4 regions of the Streptomyces sp. DSM 42067 genome follow, and region 2 is predicted to be linked to each of the others. Evidence: riboswitches for the same ligand, from Rfam matches in the RefSeq annotation. Region 2 holds a riboswitch; each other region holds the start of a gene.
What was found. A riboswitch is a leader RNA that binds a small molecule or an ion and turns the genes downstream of it on or off. The one in region 2 is predicted to bind cyclic di-AMP.
Positions count from the first base shown of each region.

Region 1: linked by a shared signal. The riboswitch ahead of ACSMXV_RS18300 (transglycosylase family protein) and the one ahead of ACSMXV_RS20900 (M23 family metallopeptidase) in region 2 are both predicted to bind cyclic di-AMP.
Region 3: linked by a shared signal. The riboswitch ahead of ACSMXV_RS31030 (M23 family metallopeptidase) and the one ahead of ACSMXV_RS20900 (M23 family metallopeptidase) in region 2 are both predicted to bind cyclic di-AMP.
Region 4: linked by a shared signal. The riboswitch ahead of ACSMXV_RS35910 (M23 family metallopeptidase) and the one ahead of ACSMXV_RS20900 (M23 family metallopeptidase) in region 2 are both predicted to bind cyclic di-AMP.

Region 1 is NZ_CM147706.1:3,985,319-3,989,295, reverse strand. It holds gene ACSMXV_RS18310 (cytochrome P450 family protein) at 1-948, shown strand, start outside; gene ACSMXV_RS18305 (transglycosylase family protein) at 1,162-2,082, shown strand; cyclic di-AMP (ydaO/yuaA leader) riboswitch at 2,254-2,449, shown strand; gene ACSMXV_RS18300 (transglycosylase family protein) at 2,454-3,353, shown strand; gene eno (phosphopyruvate hydratase) at 3,602-3,977, shown strand, end outside.
Region 2 is NZ_CM147706.1:4,554,851-4,558,827, forward strand. It holds gene ACSMXV_RS20895 (PrsW family intramembrane metalloprotease) at 1-613, shown strand, start outside; gene ACSMXV_RS20900 (M23 family metallopeptidase) at 700-1,839, opposite strand; cyclic di-AMP (ydaO/yuaA leader) riboswitch at 1,851-1,995, opposite strand; tRNA gene ACSMXV_RS20905 (tRNA-Met) at 2,938-3,011, opposite strand; gene ACSMXV_RS20910 (nuclear transport factor 2 family protein) at 3,405-3,770, shown strand; partial or broken gene ACSMXV_RS20915 (subtype B tannase) at 3,763-3,899, opposite strand.
Region 3 is NZ_CM147706.1:6,853,891-6,857,867, forward strand. It holds gene ACSMXV_RS31025 (M16 family metallopeptidase) at 1-1,180, shown strand, start outside; cyclic di-AMP (ydaO/yuaA leader) riboswitch at 1,463-1,656, shown strand; gene ACSMXV_RS31030 (M23 family metallopeptidase) at 1,670-2,479, shown strand; gene ACSMXV_RS31035 (GntR family transcriptional regulator) at 2,714-3,400, shown strand; gene ACSMXV_RS31040 (HPr family phosphocarrier protein) at 3,597-3,878, opposite strand.
Region 4 is NZ_CM147706.1:8,021,900-8,025,876, reverse strand. It holds gene ACSMXV_RS35920 (TetR/AcrR family transcriptional regulator) at 1-297, shown strand, start outside; gene ACSMXV_RS35915 (SGNH/GDSL hydrolase family protein) at 506-1,297, opposite strand; gene ACSMXV_RS35910 (M23 family metallopeptidase) at 1,541-2,482, opposite strand; cyclic di-AMP (ydaO/yuaA leader) riboswitch at 2,485-2,665, opposite strand; gene ACSMXV_RS35905 (alpha-galactosidase) at 2,952-3,977, opposite strand, start outside.

The DNA.
Region 1 (3,977 bases), 570 kb from region 2:
ACACGGCTGCGGCGGCTCGTGTCGAAGGCGTTCACGCCGCGCCGCGTCGCGGAGTTCGCGCCGCGCGTGCAGGAGCTCACCGACCACCTCATCGACCAGTTCGCCGACAGAGGCACCGCCGACCTCATTCACGAGTTCGCGTTCCCGCTCCCCATTTACGCCATTTGCGACATGCTCGGCGTCCCCCGCGAGGACCAGGACGACTTCCGGGACTGGGCGGGCATGATGATCCGGCACGGCGGCGGACCGCGCGGGGGCGTCGCGCGGTCCGTGAAGAAGATGCGCGGCTATCTCGCCGAGCTGATTCACCGTAAGCGCGAAGGACTGCGCCAGGACGGCGACGACGACCTCATCTCCGGGCTCATCCGCGCCTCCGACCACGGTGAGCACCTCACCGAGAACGAGGCCGCCGCGATGGCGTTCATTCTTCTCTTCGCGGGGTTCGAGACCACCGTCAACCTCATCGGGAACGGCATCTACGCCCTGCTGCGCAACCCCGTCCAGCGCGAGCGGCTGCAGAAGTCCCTCGCGGCAGGCGAGACGGACCTGCTCGCCACGGGGGTCGAGGAACTCCTCCGCTACGACGGCCCGGTGGAGCTCGCCACCTGGAGGTTCGCGACCGAGGCGCTCACCATCGGGGGGCAGCACATCGAGCCCGGCGACCCCGTCCTCGTCGTACTCGCCGCCGCCGACCGCGATCCCGAGCGGTTCGCCGAGCCCGACACCCTCGACCTGGCCCGGCGCGACAACCAGCACCTCGGATACGGGCACGGCATCCACTACTGCCTGGGCGCTCCCCTCGCCCGGCTGGAGGGGCAGACAGCCATCGCCACGCTGCTGACGCGCCTTCCTGACCTGCAACTCGATGCGGTTCCGGACGATTTGAGATGGCGCGGCGGGCTCATCATGCGAGGGCTGCGGACACTGCCGGTGCGCTTCACGCCGTAGCAGCGGCGGGCCCGGCCGGGACAGACTCCGAGCTGCAGCTGATGGTCCGTCAACCTTGTGACTTTCACGTGATCTCCGCTGCATCGACTTGTGACAAGCGTTCGACTCCCGCTACTTTCACGGTCGACTCGGGTATCAACTGTCCCAGTCGACCCAGTCTTGCCCGGTTGGCTCCGTCGGCCGGGTAAGTCCCCGACCGCGAAAGGCAACCGCATGCTCTCCGGGAACGGCCGACACCGTCGCCCCCGCCAGGCTCCGGCCCTCATCGTCGCGGCGGGGGTGACCGGATCGGCCATCGCGATCCCGTTGCTCGGTGCCACCAGCGCCGGCGCCGCGGACGCCACCACCTGGGACCGGCTCGCCGAGTGCGAGAGCGGTGGCGCGTGGAGCGCGAACGAGGGCGACGGCCACTACGGCGGCCTACAGCTCACGCAGGAGACCTGGGAGAACTACGGCGGCCTCGACTACGCCCCGAGCGCCGATGAGGCGAGCCGTTCGCAGCAGATAGCCGTCGCCGAGAAGATCCTCGCGGACCAGGGTCCCAAGGCCTGGCCGACGTGCGCATTGCTCGTGGGTCTCTCCCAGGGCGGGGCGGCGGCGGACGTCGACCCGGGTGTGTCGGAGGACACATCGAGCCCCTCGTCCGACGCCTCGTCCGGCCCGTCGGACGAGGCGGAGTCCGCCGAGCCGACCGACGACTCCCCGAAGGCTGCCGAAGGGTCGGAAGCCTCCGGCGAGTCAGAATCGGGTAATTCGGACGAGTCGGGCAAGTCTGATGAGTCTGCCCAGAATGAGGGTGATTCGCCCTCCGAGTCCGCTGAGTCCTCCAACTCCGCGGACTCCGGTACGGGAACCGGCCGCCATCGGGGCGAAACCGCCCAGGAGGGCCTGGAGGACACCCGCTCCTCCGACTCCTCCGGCCGTCACGCCTCACGCTCCGACACGGACCGCGGCGACGACGGCTCGTACACCGTGCGCACGGGCGACAACCTCTGGGCGATCGCCGACGCCCATGACGTCGAGGGCGGATGGACCGCTCTCTATGACGAGAACAAGAAGACCGTGGGCGATGACCCGGACCTCATCCTCCCCGGTCAGACCCTGGATCTCGGTCTCGAGTCGATCGATAAATAGCTATAGTTCAGGGCCAATTGTCCGTTTTGGTGGGGCTGAGAGATGCGTCTCAGAAGCCCTGATCGTCTTTGATATCCGCCGAAGCGGATGTTTACGGTCGTGACCGCTCGCCATAGCGGGCACCCGCGGTCGTTACGCCGAATCCTGCCAGCGGCCATACGGGTTCAGTCGTCGCGTCCAGCGCCGTAGGCAGGAGCGGGGGACCCAAGGTTTGCGCCGGCAACGGCAGTTGAGCAGCTGAGCACACGGTGTCGGCTGACGACTGCAGGAACCGGCTTGGGGTGAAGTCGTGCGCAACCACGTGCGACCGGGCACTCACTCGGCCCGAACCCGACAGCTCACCTCGCAGGCGTCGGTGAGGGGATCACTCCATGCTGCGTTCCAGCAAGGGCAACCACCGTCGCTCGTCCGTTCTCAGCCGGACTTCTCGTATCGCCGCGCTCGCCGGTGTCACCGGTGTCGCCATCGCCGCCCCGTTGATGACGGCCGGCTCCGCCTCCGCCGCCACCGCCGCCGAGTGGGACGCCGTCGCCCAGTGCGAGTCGGGCGGCAACTGGTCCATCAACACCGGCAACGGCTACTACGGCGGCCTGCAGTTCTCGACCTCCACCTGGGCCGCGTACGGCGGTACGGAGTACGCCGCCACGGCCGACAAGGCCACCAAGGAGCAGCAGATAGCCGTCGCCGAGAAGGTCCTGGCCGGTCAGGGCAAGGGCGCCTGGCCGAGCTGTGGCGTGGGTCTCTCCAACACCCCGTACGAGGGCGGTTCGAGCGCGGGCACCACGGACTCCGCCACGACCCAGCCGAGCGACGCGACCCAGCAGGGCGATGCGACCCAGCAGGGCGACCCCACTCAGCAGGGCGACGCGACTCAGCAGAGCGAGTCGAACGAGAGCGCGCCCACGCAGAGCGCGCCCACGCCGAGCACGACCACTCCCAGCACCACCACCGAGAGCACGGCCACGCCTAGCACGACCACCCCCGGCACCACCGCCGAGAGCGCGCCCAGCACCACCACGGAGACCGCGCCGAGCACGGAGGAGCAGGCCGCCCCCGGCTCCGAGGAGAGCACTGCGACCGTCGAGACCCCGACCGGCGAGACGGTCAAGAAGGGCGACGGCGAGTACCAGGTCGAGAACGGCGACACCCTCGGCACGATCGCCAAGGACCACAAGGTCAAGGGCGGCTGGAAGAAGCTGTACGAGCTGAACAAGGACGTCGTCGCGGACTGCAACCAGCTCTACCCGGGTCAGCAGCTCCACCTCGGCTGAGGCTTCCCCGAACCCTGAGGCTTCCCCGAACCCCTCACCCCGGTGCGTGTTCCCCCGTACGCGCCGGGGTGAGGCCGTACCCGTACCGGCAGGAGCGAGGAACTTTGTTTCGTTCAGAAACAATTTGCTCTCAGTTTTGTCCAGGGGCCGGTCGGTCGGCTGGCCGTCGCCCCGGAGCCGGATAGGCTCTTGTCGCAAGGCCTAAAGAAACACAGCCCCGCACTTCCAGCGTCACATCCCAGAAGGAGATGCTCGTGCCGTCCATCGACGTCGTCGTAGCCCGGGAAATCCTGGACTCCCGAGGCAACCCCACGGTCGAGGTCGAGGTCGGCCTCGACGACGGCAGCACCGGTCGTGCCGCCGTACCGTCCGGTGCTTCCACCGGTGCGTTCGAGGCCCTCGAGCTCCGTGACGGAGACGCCAACCGCTACGGCGGCAAGGGCGTCGAGAAGGCCGTCCTCGCCGTCATCGAGCAGATCGGCCCGGAGCTCGTTGGGTACGACGCCACCGAGCAGCGCCTGATCGACCAGGCGATGTTCGACCTGGACGCCACCCCGGACAAGTCCTCGCTCGGCGCCAACGCCATCCTCGGCGTCTCGCTCGCCGTCGCCCACGCCGCCTCCG
Region 2 (3,977 bases):
GCCGATCGCGGGCCTGCTCCTCGCGATGGGCATGCACGCCGCCTGGAACGGCTCGTCGAGCTTCGGCCCGTACGGGTTCTTCGCCGTCTACGCCGCGTTCATGGTGCCCGCGTTCGGGCTGCTCACCTGGCTGGTGATCTGGACGAGGCAGCGTGAGCTGGGCACCATCCGCCGTGAGCTGCCCGCGTACGCGGCCGCCGGCTGGCTGACGCCGCCCGAGCCGCTCGTCCTGGGCTCGATGCGCGCACGCCGCCTCGCCCGCGAGTACGCGGATCGCCATCTGGGCAAGCCCGCGGCGCGGGCGGTCGCGGAGTACGAGGCGTATGCGACGTCTCTGGCGTTCCTGCGTCACCGGGGGCGCCGTGGCCGCGCGGGATCCGATTTCGTCGTACGGGAACGGGAGCTGCTGCACGAGCTGTGGCGGCGCAAGGACGTGGCACGGCCCGCGCTGGCCCACGCGGCCGCGGCGACGGCGCCGGAGGTGGTCCCGCCGTACGTTCTCCCGTACGGGCATCCGCAGGGGCAGGTCCCGTACGGCGCGATGCCGCCGTACGGACAGGTTCCGTACGGCGGCATCGCGCCATATCCCGCGTACAACCCCTACCGTTCCTGACGCGCCTTATCAGGTCCGTTGGGAGTTGGGCCCGTTCCCGTCAGGGATTCAGGCCCATTCCCGTCAGGGATTCAGGCCCATTCCCGTCAGGGGGTCAGGCCCTTGCTGCGCAGCCAGGCGAGCGGGTCGACCCCGTCGCCTCCGCCCGGGTGGATCTCGAGGTGCAGATGCGCGCCGGTGACGTTGCCGGTGGCGCCCACGCGGCCGATGACGTCGCCCGTGGTGACCTTCTGGCCGACGCTCACGCTGATCGAGGACTGGTGGCAGTACCAGATCTCCGTGCCGTCCTCGAGCTCCAGCACCGTGCGGTAGCCGTACGAGCCGGACCAGCCGGCCTCCTTCACCGTGCCGGTGTGGACGGCCTTGAGCGGCGTCCCCGTGGGGGCCGCGAAGTCAACGCCGGTGTGGTAGCCGGAGGACCACAGCGAACCCGCGTCGCCGAACTGCGAGGTCAGAGTGTACGAGGACGTGGGGAGGGCGTAGCTCGCGGCGAGCTTGGCGAGGCGCTCCGCCTCGGCCTTGCGCCTGGCCTCCTCCTCCGCCGCCTTCTTCTCGGCGGCGGCCTTGGCCTCGGCCGCTTCCCGCTCCTTGGCCGCTTCTTCGGCGGCCTGCTTGGCGGCGGCCTCCTCGGCGGCCTTCGCGGCCGCGCTCTCCGCCTGGTCCTGCTGCTGCTCGGCCTGCTGCATGATGCGGGCGCGCAGTGCCTCACCGGCGTCCGTGGTGCCCTGCTCCGCGTCGGTGGCGGTGACGCCGGCTCCGGTGAGGGGCGCGACGGCGTTGGTGCCGGAGTCCGACGAGTCGGACACCAGGGAACTCACGCCGGGCAGGGACTCGGTGACCGACGACAGGTCGGGCATCGATATCTGCACCGGCGGCTTGCCGCCCTGCGCGGTGGCGATGCCGCCCGCGCCGACGGCGGCGATGACTCCCACACCGAGAACCGTGGAGCTGCGCGCGAGGCCTCCGCCGCGCTGCTTGATGACACGGTGCCGACCGCGGACGGGCCGGACGGACTCCTCAGTGGGGTTCCATTCCTCCCAGGGCCCCTCGCCCTGGCGGAAGCCGGGGCCGAAGCCGGTGCCCGTGTCGAAGCCGCTGCCGGTTCCTCTGTCGAATCCGGTGCTGGTTGCTGTGTCGAAGCCCGTGCCGGTTCCGGTGTCGAAGCCGGCGCCGTCAGGGTCGTACGGCGCGAACGGGGGTTGCGGGGCAGGCGGGTTGGACGCCACTGGGGCGCGCTCCTTTCCTTCCTTCTCGCCTACCGGGTTAGCTGACGGGTTCGGAGCAGGAAGGTCTCCTACGAACGCCTTTTGCGGTAAAGGCGCCCGATTCACCCCAAGTTGGTGGTTCCCCGGTTCCCTTACGGGATTCGGCGCGTGCGCACGGAGCCGCCTCTTGTGACGGCTGGGACGACCGCGCTGCGTTATCGAACGTTAATAGACGGGGGTACTGAATTCCAAGCCGTTCCGGCTGATCGTTAACGCTTTGGTCTGGACTTAACAGGGCGGGACCGGGCGGAATCGGGCGAGTTGACCGCCCGGCCGCATCGGGCACTTACTTGACGGTGTGTCAGTTGTTATGCGGAGGGGGGTCGTTCGGTCACGGAAGGTGATGTGGTCGGCCCGCTCCCAGACGCCGTACCGCTCACGGACGCCGCACCGCTCACCGACACCGCGATGCTCACCGACACCGCGATGCTCACGGGCGCCGTACCGCCAGCAGCACCATGTCGTCCCCCATCCCGCCACCGCTGTGCCGGCGCACCTCCGCCGCGAGGGAGGCCAGCATGGCGTGCGGACCCTCGAAGAAGCGCCGGGGTGCAGGCGCACGGCGAGCACGGCGACGAGCGAGGCGCTCCCCGCCACCACCGTGCCGCGGAGCGAGTAGAGAGCGGCGGCGACCAGCGGGGCTGCGGTCAAGAGGGGCGCCCCCGTGAAGGCCGACGGCATGAGGACGTCGTAGAGGGTCCCGGCGACGATGAGCAACGCGGGCAGGAACCGCACGAAGGTCCGGACGATCGCAAACGCCCGCCGCTCGTCGTCCCGCCCCGCCCCTACGCCCTCTCCGGCGTCCCAGCCGTCTGCCCAGCCACGTTCCCGGTCGGGCTCGCCGCCGTGCTCCCCTGCGTCGCGCCCTCCTCGCTTCCGCACCGCTCGTCTCCTGCCGCGTCCACGTCCGCGCCCGTCGCCGCGTCCCACTCACGGCATTCCCGCCGCGGCACGGGTGGCGACCTGTGGTGGGCCGCCGGAGTGAGCACCGCGGCTCAATGCGCCTGCAACACGCCGAGGGGCCGGAACCACATCTGGTTCCGGCCCCTCGGGCTTCAGTAGCGGGGACAGGATTTGAACCTGCGACCTCTGGGTTATGAGCCCAGCGAGCTACCGAGCTGCTCCACCCCGCGTCGGTAAGTACAAGTGTACGCCATGCGCGGGACACCTTTGACCAGCCCGGTTCGCGCCCCGTGTGAACCGCGCACTCACGCCGGTTCCACTCGCACGCTCCCGGCGCGCAAACGGCGGCGGTCCACTGACGGCGGACCCGCACAACGCAGGCGCACCGGTCGTGCACCGGGCCGCGCACCGGTTGTGCGGGAGGGGCCGCCGGCCTTCCCCTGCCCTCGGCCGGCGGCCCCGCGGAGGCCGGGCGAAGGCCCCGCGGCGGCCGGGCGGGCGGATATGGCCACGCGAAGGCCGGGCGAGCGGTTGTGGCACCGGCACCGGTTGCCGTGGCCCATCCCGCGGAGGAGCCTCGAAGGAGGGGTCAGAAGGGTCAGAAGGGTCAGAAGGAGGTCACCATGGGCACCTCGGCGAGCCCCGCCTTCGACACCGAAATCCTGCGCCAGGGCATCGAAGGCCACAACGCGGACACGCTCCTGTCGCTCTACGCGGACGATGCGGAAGTCCGCGTCGTCGACCGCAACACGCAGCCCAGCCACCCACTGATCAAGCACGGCCGCAACCAGATCAGCGAGATGCTGAACGACATCTACGGCCGCGAGATGACCCACAAGCTGGAACAGTGCGTGGTCCAGGGCGACCACGTCGCCTTCACCGAGTCCTGCGAGTACCCGGACGGCGTCAAGGTGCTGGCCAGCTCCATGATGTCGCTACGAGACGGCAAGATCGTCGATCAGACGCTGATCCAGGCGTGGGACGAGTAGGACGGCCGGGGATACGGCCCTTGTTGGCTCGCAGTACCGGACGGCGGCCTTCAGGTCGACTATGGCGGCCGGGGCCCTGCGGTAGTAGGTGCCGTCCGAGCCGGTGAGGGTCCGGCCGTGCGCGCCCGGCTACCGACGACGCGTAACCCCCCGCGCGCGCAGCGTCAACATACGCGACAGCGCCCGAGCCGGCCAAAGCCGACCCGG
Region 3 (3,977 bases), 2.3 Mb from region 2:
CACGATCATGGCCCGTGCCTTCTCCGAGGGCACCGACAAGCACTCCGCCGAGGAGTTCGCTGCCGAGCTGGAGCGCTGCGGCGCCACGCTCGACTCGCACGCCGACCACCCTGGCGTACGGCTCTCGCTCGAAGTCCCCGTCTCCCGGCTGCCGAAGGCCCTCGGCCTGCTCGCCGACGCGCTCAGGGCGCCCGCGTTCGCGGACAGCGAGGTCGAGCGGCTGGTGCGCAACCGGCTCGACGAGATCCCGCACGAGACCGCCAACCCGGCCCGCCGCGCGGCCAAGGAGCTCTCCAAGGGGCTGTTCCCGGCGGAATCGCGCATGTCCCGCCCCCGCCAGGGTACGGAGGAGACGGTCGCGGGCATCGACTCGGCGGCCGTGCGTGCCTTCTACGAGAAGCACGTACGCCCCGCCACGGCCACCGCCGTCGTGGTGGGCGACCTCTCCGGCACCGACCTGGACGCACTCCTCGCGGACTCCCTCGGCACCTGGACCGGCTCGTCCGCCGAGCCCCGCCCCGTGCCGCCGGTGACCGCCGACGACACCGGGCGCGTCGTCATCGTGGACCGCCCCGGCGCGGTCCAGACGCAGCTGCTCATCGGCCGTATCGGCCCGGACCGGCACGACCGCGTCTGGCCGGCCCAGGTGCTCGGCACCTACTGCCTGGGCGGCACGCTCACCTCTCGCCTGGACCGCGTCCTGCGCGAGGAGAAGGGATACACCTACGGCGTAAGGGCGTTCGGGCAGGTTCTGCGCTCCGCGCCGGACGGCAGCGGCGCCGCGATGCTCGCCATCAGCGGCTCGGTCGACACCCCGAACACGGGCCCTGCGCTGGACGACCTGTGGAAGGTGCTGCGTACGCTCGCCGCCGAAGGTCTCACGGACGCCGAGCGCGACGCCGCCGTGCACAACCTCGTCGGCGTCGCCCCGCTCAAGTACGAGACCGCGGCAGTCGTTGCGGGCACGCTGGCCGACCAGGTCGAGCAGCACCTCCCTGACGACTTCCAGGCGCAGCTGTACCAGCAGCTCGCCGCGACCGGCACCGTCGAGGCCACGGCGGCGGTTGTCAGCGCCTTCCCGGTGGACCGCCTGGTGACCGTTCTCGTGGGTGACGCCTCCCAGATCGAGGAGCCGGTCAGGGCGCTCGGAATCGGTGAAGTGACGGTTGTCACGGGCTAAGCGGCCCCGTCCGCGCGGCGCGGACGGGGCCGCTTAGCCCGCACAGGCCCCGCACAGCCCGCACAGGGCCCCACACGGACCTGCACAGGGCCCCACACGGACCCGAAGAGACCCCGGTGGCTGCAGAGCCACCGGGGTTCTCGTTTGTCCGAAATGTAGCGGAGGTTGCCTGTCTGCCCTGTGGGATGCACTACAAATCCCATGCTGCGTTTGTTGATTGAAAGATGTCCCGTTTAGCGTCGGTCCGGCTGTTCGTCAGGCAGTGCGCCGCGCCGCGGCACCGGACAGTCATCGCCGAGTCCCCGGACGGCGTGAGCCAGGGGAGCCGGGGACCCACCCTCCCGTCGACTTCGACGCAGGAGGAGCCCAAGTCCCTGGGGTGAATCGGGGGCCCTTGAGTCGTATCGAGGGAGCCCGTAGGAGACCTTCCTGCTCCGAACCCGTCAGCTAACCCGGTAGGCGAGAAGGAAGGAAAGGACCAGCCACTACATGGCGTTCACACGCGCCACCGGGAAGCATCGTCGTCCGAGCCTGCCCCAGCGCCTCAAGGGCCTGGGAGGTACCCCCATCACCCGCAGGACCGCAAGCGCGGCACGTGTCGCGGCACTCACCACCACCGGCGTCATCGCCGGCTTCGCCACCCCGGCCCAGGCTGCCGATGCCTCCGTCGAGCAGACCGGGCTGATCCAGGCCGTCACCCTCGGCGAGTCCGTCGCTGACAAGATCGACGCTCAGGCCGTCGCACAGCAGCAGGCCGCCGAGGAGGCCGCCGCCAAGAAGAAGGCCGCCGAGGAGAAGCGCAAGGCCGAGGCGAAGGCCAAGAAGGAGCGCGAGGCCAAGGAGCGTGCGGCCAAGGAGCGCGCCGCCCGCGAGGCCGAGCGCAAGCGCCTCAACTCCTACGTCAGCCCGATCGCCGGCTCCTATGTCTCCACCGGCTACAAGGCGGGCGGGTCGCTGTGGTCGTCCGGCAGCCACACCGGCGTCGACTTCCACGCAGCGTCCGGTACGGCGGTCCGCGCTGTCGGCTCCGGCACCGTCGTCACCGCAGGCTGGGGCGGTTCGTATGGGTACGAGGTCGTCATCAAGATGAACGACGGCACGTACACCCAGTACGGTCACCTGTCGTCCATCGCCGTCTCCGTCGGCCAGACGGTCACGCCGGGCCAGCGGATAGCCCTCTCCGGCGCAACCGGCAACGTGACCGGAGCGCACCTGCACTTCGAGGTCCGGACCACCGAGGAGTACGGCTCGGACATCGACCCGCTCACCTATCTGCGCTCGCACGGCGTGAAGGTCTGACGCGAGAGCGGACGCGCGTGAAGCACTGACCGGAGAACGGACCGGGCAGAACGCCCCGCTTCATGGAAGCCCCGGCTCATCGAGCCGGGGCTTTCGTCGTTTCCGAGCGCCGATTTGTCCAAAAAATATCCATGGATTCCAGCCCGCCGTCGGAAATTCCCGCCCGCTGCAATAGAGTCAGTCAACAGGCGTCAATCGACCGCGTTTCGCGGGGATTAAGGCGGAGGTCCGGTCATGCACATTCCCGCGCACTCGGTATGCACGGCCATCCGGGATGACATCGTCGCGGGTGTCTACGAGCGCGGCAGCCGTCTCACCGAGGAACTGCTCGCGCGCCGGTACGGGGTGTCCCGTGTCCCGGTGCGCGAGGCCCTGCGCACGCTGGAGGCGGAAGGATTCGTCGTCACCCGCAGGCATGCGGGCGCCTGTGTCGCCGAGCCCACCGAGCAGGAGGCCGCCGACGTGCTGGAGATCCGTACGCTGCTCGAGCCGCTCGGCGCTGCGCGCGCGGCACAGCGTCGTACCGAGGCGCATCTGAAGGTGCTGCGTGGCCTGGTCCGACTGGGCCAGGAGCGCGCCAGGCGGGGCCACAGCGAAGATCTGCGGTCGCTGGGCGGCTGGTTCCACGAGACGCTCGCGCAGGCCTCGGGCAGCCCGGGGCTGACGTCGCTGCTCACTCAGCTCCGGCACAAGATCGCCTGGATGTACACAGTCGAGACCCCCGCCCATCCCGTGGAGGCGTGGGCCGAGCACGGCGCGATCGTCGACGCCGTGGCCCGCGGTGACGCCGAACGGGCGCGGTCGCTGACCACCCTGCACACAGAACGGTTCAGCGCCGCCCACCGGCTCCGTTTTCCGGATCGCGGAGACCGTGTGAGGGGTTCGCAACACGCCGTAAACACTGTGAGCCCGCGGCATTAACAGAGGCGCCGTATACAAAGAGGGATATTCGGTGGGGGTTCTTTTTTGCTGCCCATTTTCTCGGGGTGCAGGGAATTCCGGCCGAGCTTCGGAAGGCATGGCGCGCGCTTCGGAGCGCATGGCGTAAAAAGGGCGGAGCCGCGCCGCCTCCGAATAAAGAGGCCGGCGCGGCTCCGCCGCAATTCACCTGTTGCCGTCAGACGGTCTCGGGAAGCTCCTCGAGACCCTCGGCGACCAGCTTGGCCAGCCGGTCGAGGGCGGCATCCGCCCCGTCGGCGTCGGACGCGAGGACGATCTCCTCGCCGCCCTGGGCGCCCAGGCCCAGCACCGCGAGCATCGACGCCGCGTTGACCGGGGTGCCGTCAGCCTTGGCGATCGTCACGGGGACGCCGGCGGCCGTGGCCGCACGGACGAAGATGGAGGCGGGGCGGGCGTGGAGACCCTCGGCCCAGCCGACGTTGACGCGGCGCTCAGCCATGTGATGCTGCCCTTCAGGATTCTCTCAGGGTTGTCTAGACCAGTGTTCCATACCGGCGGACGTGCCCGGAACAGTCGGGAACGGTCGGGAACGGCCCCG
Region 4 (3,977 bases), 3.5 Mb from region 2:
GGCTGGGCGGGGGCCCTGCGCGATCCCGCGCTGCGCGAGGTGACGCGCGGTCTCGACCAGCAGTGGAAGGCGGCGCTCGCCGAGGTGATCGCGGAGGGCGTGGCGGCCGACGAGTTCCGCTGCCCGGACCCCATGGCCGCGGCCCTGCGTCTGACCGCGCTGCTGGACGGGCTCGCGGTCCAGATGACTGCCTACGACGGCACGCTGTCCCGTGCGCGCATGACGAAGTGGGTCGACGAGGCTCTCGCCCGGGAACTGGGCCTTGAGCGGAAGGCGTTGATGGCTACGGCACGGTGACCCGCCGGGCGGGCCCCACGGTTCCGGACGCACCCCGGCGCCGGACGCGCCCCGGCTCCGGGCCGGAGGCCCGTGACGGGGCTCAGGCCGTACGTGACGAACCCACCGTCGTGGGGTTGTGCCCACCATTGTGCCCACCCGTTCCCCAGCGGAACGACTGCCCACAACGCTCACCGCACCCCCGGTCCCCAAGACCCCCGAGATGCCCCTACAGAGGCAGCAGATCCGGTCTCTTCGCCTCGACGTGGTCCCCGGAGGACTCGCCGCGCAGCCGCCGTCCGATCCACGGCACGAGGTACTCGCGGGCCCAGTGGATCGTGTCGCGGCGCACATCGAGGGAGCCGCGCGGCGGTTCCGGGGGCCAGGGCTGGTCCGGGTCGGCGGGCACCTCGAGTCCGAGCACCTGTGCGGCGCGCAGGGCGACACGGGTGTGGCCCTCGGGCGACAGGTGCAGCCGGTCGGGGTCCCAAGCCCTGCGGTCCTGGATGGTCTTGAGCGACCACAGGTCGAGGACGGGGAACCCGTACCGGTCGGCGATGGCCCGCAAGTGCAGGTTGTACGTGGCGATCTTGCCGCGCAGGTGCTTCAGCACGGGTACGCCGCGAGTGTCGAAGCCCGTGGCGATCAGGACGCTGCCCGCGGCCGACGCGAGGTCGGCGACGGCCCGCTCGAAGCGTTCCGCGACGTCGTCGGGGTCGGTGCCGGGCCGGATGATGTCGTTGCCGCCTGCGCAGAACGTCACGAGGTCGGGGGCGAGTTCCTTGGCCCGCGGGACCTGTTCCGCGACGATCTGGTCGAGGAGCCTGCCGCGTACGGCGAGATTGGCGTAGCGGAAGGTGTGCTCCGGGACCCGGTCGTCGAGGAGGACGGCGAGCCGGTCGGCCCAGCCGACGAAGTGCCCGCCGGGACCGGGGTCTCCGACACCTTCCGTGAAGCTGTCGCCGACCGCTGCGTAGGACCTGATCACGTCACTGGTGAGGAATGTCGACTCTGCTGCCACGTCGGCATATCTTTCACCTCGCTAAGTGACCTACGCCACCGTAGGCAGGGGTTGACGGCGGGTGAGATATGCCACTCGTCAAGATTCGCCCAAGCCAGGAATAGAGCCCAGCCGTTCATAGAGGCAGGGTCGCCGCGGCTCACGGACGAGACGACGTGCGCCCGGCCAGGACACACCATGGGGCGGTGCGGGGCCTGACCGGGCCTCGTCGATCGGTGTCGGTCTGTCGCAACCGAGGTGGCGTCAGATGGAGACGCCGTGCTGGCGCAGGTACGCCAGCGGGTCGACGTCGGAGCCGTAGTCCGGCGTGGTGCGGATCTCGAAGTGCAGGTGCGGGCCCGTGCTGTTGCCCGTGGAGCCGGAGAGCCCGATCTGCTGTCCCGCGGTCACGGTCTGGCCGGCCGAGACGGAGAGGGCGGACAGGTGGGCGTACTGCGCGTACAGACCGTCGCTCAGCTGGATGACGACCTGGTTGCCATACGAACCGGCCCAGCCGGCGGAGACGACAGTGCCTGCGCCGACGGCCTTGAGGCTGGTGCCGGTCGGGGCCACGAAGTCCACACCGGTGTGGTAGCCGCTCGACCACATGCTGCCCGACTGGCGGTAGGGCGTGCTCATGGTGGCGCCGGGGATCGGCGCGGTGAAGGCGGAGGTGGTCGTGGCTGCCGTGTCCGCGGGCGCCGTGTTGGTGGCCGTGGTGGTCGCCGTGGGAGCAGTGGAGGTCGTGGACGCCTTTTCGGCAGGCGCCTTGGAGGCGGCAGCGGCCGGGGCCTTGGACGCGGAAGCGGAGGCCGAGTCGTCGGAGGCGGCGGCCTTGCCGTCGACGACGAGCTTGAGGCCCGCGCGGATCTTTGTGGGGTCGGCGCCGATGGCCTTGCGGTTGTCCTTGTAGAGCTTCTTCCAGCCGCCGGCGACCTTCTGCTCCCTGGCGATGCCGGCGAGGCAGTCGCCCGACTTCACCGTATACGTCTTCTTCGCGGCCGACTTGGCGGCGGCGGCCGCGACGGCGGCCTTTCCGGAAACGGACTGGACCGCGGACTGCGGGGCGGTCTGTGCGGGAGCGGCAAACGCGCCCGTGGCGCCGATGAGCGGCAGTGCGAGTGCGGCACTCCCCGCGCTGAAGGCGGCTATGGAGCGGGTGAAGCGCAGGGACTTGGAACGGCGGTTCTTACCGGTCGCGGGCATGGCGAATTCCTCTCCGGCGCCTGCGAGGTGAGCTGTCGGGTTCGGACTGGAGATGTCCGGCCGCGTTTTGGCGCGACTTCACCCCAAGCTGGTCCGGATACCCGGAACCGGCGTTCTACCTGTGGGATCCCCCGCTCCTGCCATACACGTTGTGTGAGTGGGGATTCCGGGCGATGGCAGGATTCGGCGTCCGCCCGGATCGACCGTGACCGTAAGCGAGTCGGAATGGCGGACACAAGCGTGGTTATTCCAGCGGGATTCCGGTTCTTGATCCTTCCCCGGAAATTCCGGTCACTGTCCGTGGATTAACGATCTCCGCATTCCGGCCAACCCCCCGGAAATTCAGGGGCGGTCACGAAAGGGAGATCGCCACCCACCGTCACCAATATGATCCTGCTCACGGCATGCCACTCATGACGCCTTATTGCAGGGCGAGTTAGAGCCAATGACCCAAAGAGGACTAAATCGGTCAGATGCGACGCAGACGGATAACTGCCGCATCCAGGTCGCCATGCAGCCCGGTCCGCAGACCGTGGTGCAGCAGCACCGCACCCCGATGCACCGCGCCGGTCTCGAGGCACTCGTACGACCCGGCGGGATCGAGCCCTCGCAGCCTGACCGCCGGGGGCGCCTCGCCGTAGTGCTGGGCCCCCAACCACGCCAGGACTACGGCCTCGTCCCCGAGGACGTACTGCACCGCGCTCAGCCCGCCCTCCGGCGCCCTCAGCCGGTAGAGGTCGCCGCGCTGCACGACGGGGCGGATCTCCTTGTAGAGATCCACCCACCGACGGGCCTCGGCGAGCTCCTCGTCGCTCCACTCGGTGAGGTCGCCGCCGACCCCGAGCACCCCGGCCATGGCACTGACGAAGCGGAAGCGCAACGAGCTCACACGGTCATTGAGCTGGACGTTCGGGCTGTCGGTGACCCAGGCCGCCATGACCCGCGCGGGGTGCACCTGAGTGAAGCCGTACTGGATGGCGAGCCGGTCCAGCGGGTCGGTGTTGTCGGAGGTCCACACCTGGTCCGTGCGCGCCATGATGCCGAGATCGACCCGGCCGCCACCGCCCGAGCAGGACTCGAACGCCACTCCCGGGTGCGCGGCCCGCAGCCGGTCCAACAACCCATAGAGCGCATGCACATGCGCGTTCCACAGCCTCTGCGGATACGGTTCCCCCGGCCACCCGGCATCCGTGAAGCAGCGATTGAAGTCCCACTTCACATAGTCGATCGGCGCGCTGCTCAGCAGGGTGTCCAGCTGCTCCCACAGATACTGCTGGACGTCCTCGCGGGCGAGGTTCAGGACCAGCTGGTTGCGGAACTCCGTCCGCGTACGGCCGGGGAAGTGCTGCACCCAGTCGGGGTGGGCGCGATACAGATCACTGTCGGCGTTGACCATCTCCGGCTCGACCCAGATGCCGAACTGCATGCCCAGGGCGTGCACGTCGTCGGCGAGCGGCTTCAGCCCGTGCGGGAAGCGGTCCGGGTTGGGCGTCCA